Linked DNA regions of Planctopirus limnophila DSM 3776. Each later gene encodes a partner of the first gene's protein in a complex. Links are inferred from orthologs where the notes say so. Each region holds a gene or a part of one and is shown on either strand. Other genes may lie near its edges.

What was found.
Region 2: the proteins of accC (region 1) and accD are in contact, whole or in part, in a solved structure (PDB 8UXZ), measured with the Escherichia coli proteins. The link is inferred for Planctopirus limnophila DSM 3776 from one-to-one orthologs.

Annotation. Positions count from the first base shown.
Region 1 is NC_014148.1:79,123-82,439, reverse strand. Bases 160-3,153 are described here. They hold accC (acetyl-CoA carboxylase biotin carboxylase subunit), read left to right. Parts: upstream 160-980; coding sequence 981-2,327; downstream 2,328-3,153. Other genes in these bases: PLIM_RS00320 (6-phosphofructokinase), read left to right, coding at 2,445-3,153; accB (acetyl-CoA carboxylase biotin carboxyl carrier protein), read left to right, coding at 193-696. In the rest of the region: more of PLIM_RS00320, read left to right, coding at 3,154-3,317. UniProt on the Escherichia coli protein: This protein is a component of the acetyl coenzyme A carboxylase complex; first, biotin carboxylase catalyzes the carboxylation of the carrier protein and then the transcarboxylase transfers the carboxyl group to form malonyl-CoA.
Region 2 is NC_014148.1:841,757-844,927, forward strand. What follows is about bases 57-2,904. They hold accD (acetyl-CoA carboxylase, carboxyltransferase subunit beta), read left to right. Parts: upstream 57-975; coding sequence 976-1,833; downstream 1,834-2,904. Other genes in these bases: PLIM_RS22330 (histidine phosphatase family protein), read left to right, coding at 57-695; PLIM_RS03480 (sulfatase), read right to left, coding at 1,918-2,904. Also shown: more of PLIM_RS22330, read left to right, coding at 1-56; more of PLIM_RS03480, read right to left, coding at 2,905-3,171.

The DNA.
Region 1 (3,317 bases):
TATTCTTGTGTTGTTTTGGCACTTGAACCCTCCGAATTGCCATCGCTGAGGTGTGAAACAGAGGGGAGTGAGTTGCGAAGATGGGCACGATTGACGAAGGTAAAGCGGGTTTTGGCAGGTGATCTCCGGCGCAATTCGTCCGGTCTTATCACTCATTATTGATATGTCCTAACTCTTCGAGGAATTTTCGGGATGTCCGAAGCATCACCAGCGAGCGGCGAGCCGTTCGATCTGCAGAAGCTCCAGCAGTTATTTGAACTCATGGAGAAGCATGATCTGAGTGAAGTCAATTTGAAGAACGGGCCAGAGCATATTCGTCTGCGCCGCGGCTCAAGCACGGTGACCGTGGCGGCTCCAGCCCCCACCTATCTCCCTGCTCCAGCAGCGCCTGTGGCCTCGGCTCCGGCAGCCGCTGCACCTGCTGTTGCCACTTCAGCAGCACCTGCTGCGGAAGCCGGTCTGATTGATATCAAGAGCCCGACAGTGGGGACCTTCTATACGTCACCAACACCAGAAGACCCAGCCTTCGTGAATGTGGGTTCGACAGTGGGCCCGCAAACTGTGGTGTGCATTATTGAGGCGATGAAGGTCTTCAACCAGATTCCAGCGGAAGTCAGCGGCACAATTGCGGCAGTGCTTGTGAAGAATGGCGATCCCGTGGAATACGGTCAGCCACTGTTCCGTGTTCGACCATAGTTTCGGTCCGCAGGATGGATCGCCCGGAGTACGTTGCCTGTTTGTGAGCGAACAGCTGTGCAACACGGAAGTTTCGACGCATTCAGGCAACTGGCTCTTACGCGGTCTATCTTCATATCGAGAGTTCAACCCGGCTCAATTGGTCAGCTGAATCGATCAAGAATCGTTGTGTTGAGCGGGTTGTCAGAGAGCAGTTCTCAGTCAGAACGACTGAGGGCCACTCGAAACGAAGTAATCGCATCAGGTTTCGACACCTAAGTTTTTGCTGATGGACACGACCAGCCATGTTTCAACGGATTTTAGTAGCCAACCGTGGCGAGATTGCTCTTCGAATCATTCGTGCCTGCCGCGAAATGGGGATTCAGACAGTCGCTGTTTTCAGTGAGGCTGATCGTCACGCGGATTACATTCGCCTGGCAGACGAAGCGTATTGCATCGGGCCGGCACAATCGGCGAACAGCTATCTGCTGATCAATCGCATCATCAGTGCGGCAGAAGTGGGCAATGTCCAGGCGATTCATCCCGGGTATGGTTTTCTTTCCGAGAACGAACACTTTGCCGAAGTCTGCCGCAGTTGCAACATTGAGTTTATCGGCCCTCCGCATGAGGCCATGGCGAAGCTGGGTGATAAAGTCACTGCCAAAGAAATCGCCAAATCGGCTAAGGTGAATCTCGTTCCAGGCAGTGATGGACTGATTACCGACGAAGAAACCGCCATTGGTATTGCCAACAAGATTGGCTATCCGGTTCTGATCAAAGCGACCGCCGGTGGTGGTGGCAAAGGGATGCGTGTCGCACGTAACGACATCACTTTGAAGGCAGGCCTTAAGCAGGCAGCTCTCGAAGCGGAAAAGGCCTTCAACAACGCAGGCGTCTACCTCGAAAAGTACATCGAGAATCCGCGCCACGTGGAAGTGCAGATTCTGGCGGATCAGCATGGCGAAGTGCTGCATTTGTGGGAACGCGATTGTTCGACACAGCGCCGCCATCAGAAGATGATTGAAGAATCACCTGCACCCAACTTGCCCAACAACGTTCGAGAAGAACTTTGCAAAGCAGCGGTTCGTCTCGTGAAAACGGCAGGTTACACCAATGCCGGTACTTGTGAGTTTATTGTCGATAAAGATAACAACTTCTACTTTATTGAAGTGAATGCCCGTATTCAGGTCGAGCACCCAGTCACTGAGCAGGTTACGGGAATCGACCTCATTCGGCAGCAGATCCGGGTGGCTGCCAATGAACCACTGGGGATCAAGCAGAAGCAGGTTCCCTGCAATGGTCACGCAATTGAAGTGCGTATCAATGCTGAAGATCCGGATAATGATTTCCGCGGATCACCGGGGAAAATCACGAAGCTCCGTATTCCCGGTGGATTGGGCGTGCGCTGGGATTCCCATGTCCATGAAGGCTATGTCATCCCTCCGTACTACGATTCGATGATCGGCAAGCTGATTGTGCACAAGCCTACCAGGCTCGAAGCCATTGCCTGCATGAAGCGCTGCCTCGATGAACTGGTGCTCGAAGGTGTCAAAACCACAATTCCGCTGCTGAAGCGTATCTTCAATCACTCGGCATTTGTCGAAGGCAAGATGTACACCACGTTCGTCGAGCAGGAACTGGTTGGCAGATAACCAACGCTTTTGATCTGATAGACATCGCTGTAAGCCAACGACAAGTGACAGCTGATTGAGCCTTTGTTCCAGAGTTTGCAGCAGGCCATAGAGACAGCAACAGTAGAGGCAAATCGTATGAAAGTTGGAATTCTCACTGGCGGTGGAGATTGCCCCGGCTTGAATGCCGTCATTCGTGGTGCAGTCCGGGTGATTGGCAATGCAGGTGGCGAAGTCATTGGCCTGCAGCGCGGCTGGCGCGGTGCTATCGACGGGATTGGCACGCCACTGACGCTGGAGAATACCGCGGACATTCTCTGGAAGGGTGGCACCATTCTGGGTTCTTCCCGTACCAACCCTTACAAGAACCCAGAAGATGTCAAAAAGCTGCTGGCCAGTTACGAGCGGTTGGGCCTCGATGCTCTGATTGCCATTGGTGGTGACGACACGTTGGGCGTGGCCAATAAACTCTATAACGACCACAAGCTCAATACGATTGGCTGCCCCAAGACGATCGACAACGATCTCTCCTGCACCGATGTGACCTTCGGTTTTGACACTTCGATTAACATCTGTATGGAGTCGATTGATCGTTTGCGGACGACGGCCGAATCGCACCAGCGGATCATCGTCGTGGAAACGATGGGACGCCACGCGGGCTGGATTGCCTGCGAAGCCGGGATGGCTGGCTCTGCAGACTACATTCTTGTTCCGGAAATGAAGGTCGATATCGAGGCCATGTGCAACGTCCTCAAGAAACGTCGCGAAGCCGGCAAAATGTGGGGCATCGTGGTCGCCAGTGAAGGAGCTGTGATTGCACCAGAAGAAGGCTATGTCACATCGAATGCCAAGGTCGACGACTTCGGGCATGTCAGCCTGGGTGGTGTCGGCGAACTGGTGGCCTCGATCATTGAAAAGCGGACAGGAATCGAAACCCGCCATGTGATTCTCGGACACCTCCAGCGTGGTGGCACACCATCAGCTTATGATCGTGTTCTCGGAACACGTCTG
Region 2 (3,171 bases), 760 kb from region 1 along the record:
TTGAGCAAGTCGCTGCGACGGGAACTTTTCTTCACGAACTGGTCACCAAAGATCTGGCTGTCGGGGCGATTTACTCGTCAGACTCCGGGCCCGCTTTCGAAGCTGCCCAGATCCTGGCCACTCAATTGGGTTTTCCAATTGTTGCTACACCTTTGCTGGCCAATCAGTCGCTGGGATTGTGGGAAGGCCTGCAGAGGTCAGAAATCGAGCGGAAGTATGGACGCCGATTCTGTTCGAAAGGTGCCTTTCTGGATGTGGAATCGCCTCCCGAAGGAGAAGCTGGCGATGATGTGCGCCAGCGTGTCGCCACGATCTTGAAAAAGGCCACCAGACGGTATCTGGGATTGATCATTATGGCCGATGATCCGCTGATTCGCTATGTGCGGGAGTTTCTGTCGCCAGCCGAAACGATGATTCTGGAAGCTCCTGAGAAGGGAAATTCATCGTCTCAGACTGCTCCCGAATTGCAGAAATCTACCAGTTCCCTGGGCGAATCTGGCCATGAGCTGTCGACAGTTAAAGTGGCAGAAGTTGATCATTGCCACTGCGAATTATTAACAATCTGCAACACGATCCCGGCACCACGGATGGCCAGTCGCTGGTCAATTTTCAGTGGCTGGATGGGGCAGTCATCTGTTGCCAATTCCAACTCAGTGACAGCAGTGACAGCAGTGACAGAATCGCAGACCATTTAAGTGCGTGGATATCAGGCTGAGGCATTTCCAGCATTGCCGTGAAAAAAATTGATCCCGGTTTGTTCACGACCTGTCGTGTACTCTCGGCAAAATTTCCCGTTTTCGTTATACTGCCACGCATGAAAGTCTGTGGCCAAAGGACATTTCCGCCGACAGTCAACGTACGAAAACCGTGTTCCTGTGAGATCATCGGAACAAGCGATACCCTGGACATCGAAATTCAACAGTCAGTATCCTGAGCAGATTAATTTGTCAGGGCTTACTGGGGTAAGGATCATCAATGAGCACCGGCGCACCCTTGGACGCAATCACTTCCAATGGCCAGATGCGACCTAAGCGGGGCGTCCCTGACGGTCTGTGGATTCAATGTGAATCGTGTAAGGCGACCGTCTTTCGCAAGCAGGTGGAGAAGAATTTCCACCTTTGCCCCGAATGCGACCACCATTTTTATGTTCCGACGGCTGAACGCATTGCCCAACTGCTGGATGAAGACAGTTTTGAAGAGTGGTTCAGTGAGTTGGCCCCCAAGGATGTTCTGGGCTTTGTCGATTCACGGCCCTATCACGAGCGACTGAAGGCCGAGCAGAAGAAAACGGGCATGCGCGATGCCTGTACGGTGGGCCGAGGTTATATGCGTGGCCGACCATTGGTCTTTGCCACGACAGATTCTGCTTTCATCATGGGGTCGATGGGATCAGTGGTCGGCGAAAAGCTGACGCGTGCGGTCGAGAAGGCCACCGAATTAAAACTGCCACTGGTGATTGTTTCCGGCTCTGGTGGCGGCGCCCGTATGCATGAAGGGATTGTCTCTTTGATGCAAATGGGTAAAGTCTCTGCGGCACTCGCTCGCTATCACGAAGCGGGTGGATTGTTTATCTCCGTGCTGACGAACCCGACGATGGGTGGTGTGGCTGCCAGTTTTGCTTCGCTCGGTGATATTACCATTGCTGAGCCCAAGGCCCTGATTGGTTTTGCCGGCCCGCGTGTGGTCAAAGCAACCTGCAAAATTGAACTTCCTGATGATTTTCAGACCAGCGAGTTCCTGCTGAAGCATGGCTTTGTCGATCGCATTGTCTCCCGGCCGCAATTGAAGCAGGAACTGGTGCGGATCATCGACTACTGTTCCAAGTCGTGGTGATCGGTCTATATGCAGAGCACATGCTCTCTGTTCTCTGTAAACTTTGAGATCTGCCAAACACCTCTTAAACGAGGCGGAGCAGGACTAATCTCGCAGAGGTGCCAGAACGGGAGGCCAGTCCTTGTCAGAGACTTCGGGAGTGACGCCACCCGGAGGAAGTGACTTGCCAACCGCCTCTTTCAAGAGAGCCGAAAGCTCGGTGATTTTGGCGGCGTATTCAGGTTTTTCGGCCAGGTTATTCAACTCTTTGGGGTCCGCCAAGTGATCGTACAACTCACGACCCCGCTGGCCATCATCCCATTCCGTGTAGCGGTACTTGTCGGTTCTCAGGCTGTAGCCAAAAAACCGATTGCTGGTGGGCTGTGGTTGAGGAACTGACGCAGCGGTTCCCTTTTTGGCTGCGGCTCCCGCACGATTGGGATTTCCTTGATTCCGCATGACCTGAGTCAACGCCCAGCCGCGACCTTTGGCCTGCGGATCAGTCAGCAACGAAACCAGCGATTGGCCTTGCAGACTGGCGGGAGTGGGAATGTTCGCCAGCTTTGCCAAAGTTGGATAAAGATCCACTTGAGAAACGGGTTCTGTAACCACCTGGCCAGCCTTGGAGATTCCGGGAGCAGAAATCAGCAGTGGGACTCGGGCACTTTCTTCGAACAGACTTTGCTTCTGCCAGAGACCATGCTCCCCGAGGTGATAGCCATGATCACTGGTGAAAACGACAATCGTGTTGTCGGCGAGGCCATTCTCTTTCAGCGAGGCCAGGACTCGCCCCACCTGGGCATCCATGAAGCTGATGCTGGCAAAATAGGCTTGCAGGATTTCCTGCCGCATGGGATCGGTAAGTTGATCCTGCTCTTTCTTGGCACTGGCCAGTGCCGGCTTCGGGATATCGAGTTGATCTTCCTGGATGCCGGGGATCAAAGGCATTTGAGGTCGATCATACCAACCGAAATAAGGTTCGGCAGGAGCCACGAATGGTGTGTGTGGGCGATAGAAGCCAACTGCCAGAAAGAACGGCTGCTGCGGATGCTGAGCAAAACGTTTGAGTAAAAGTTCGGCTTCGGTGGCGACCTTGCCATCGGTATGTTCGAGATCCTTGCCGGGGGATGCATACCAACTCAGTGTGCCACCAAATTGCCGGGGTGTGAGAGTGTGAATCTTGTCTTCTTCCTGCAGGTGATCGATCCCTGCGGGATTGATTTTCAGTTCCCACGAAGCCGGGTCGTCATGACCATCCGTCCCGATCGATGTCGGAACGTTGTAGTGATAAAGTTTGCCAATTCGAGCGGAGAAATACCCAGCCTTGCGAAACTGTTCGGGGAGACTGGAGTGCTGAGG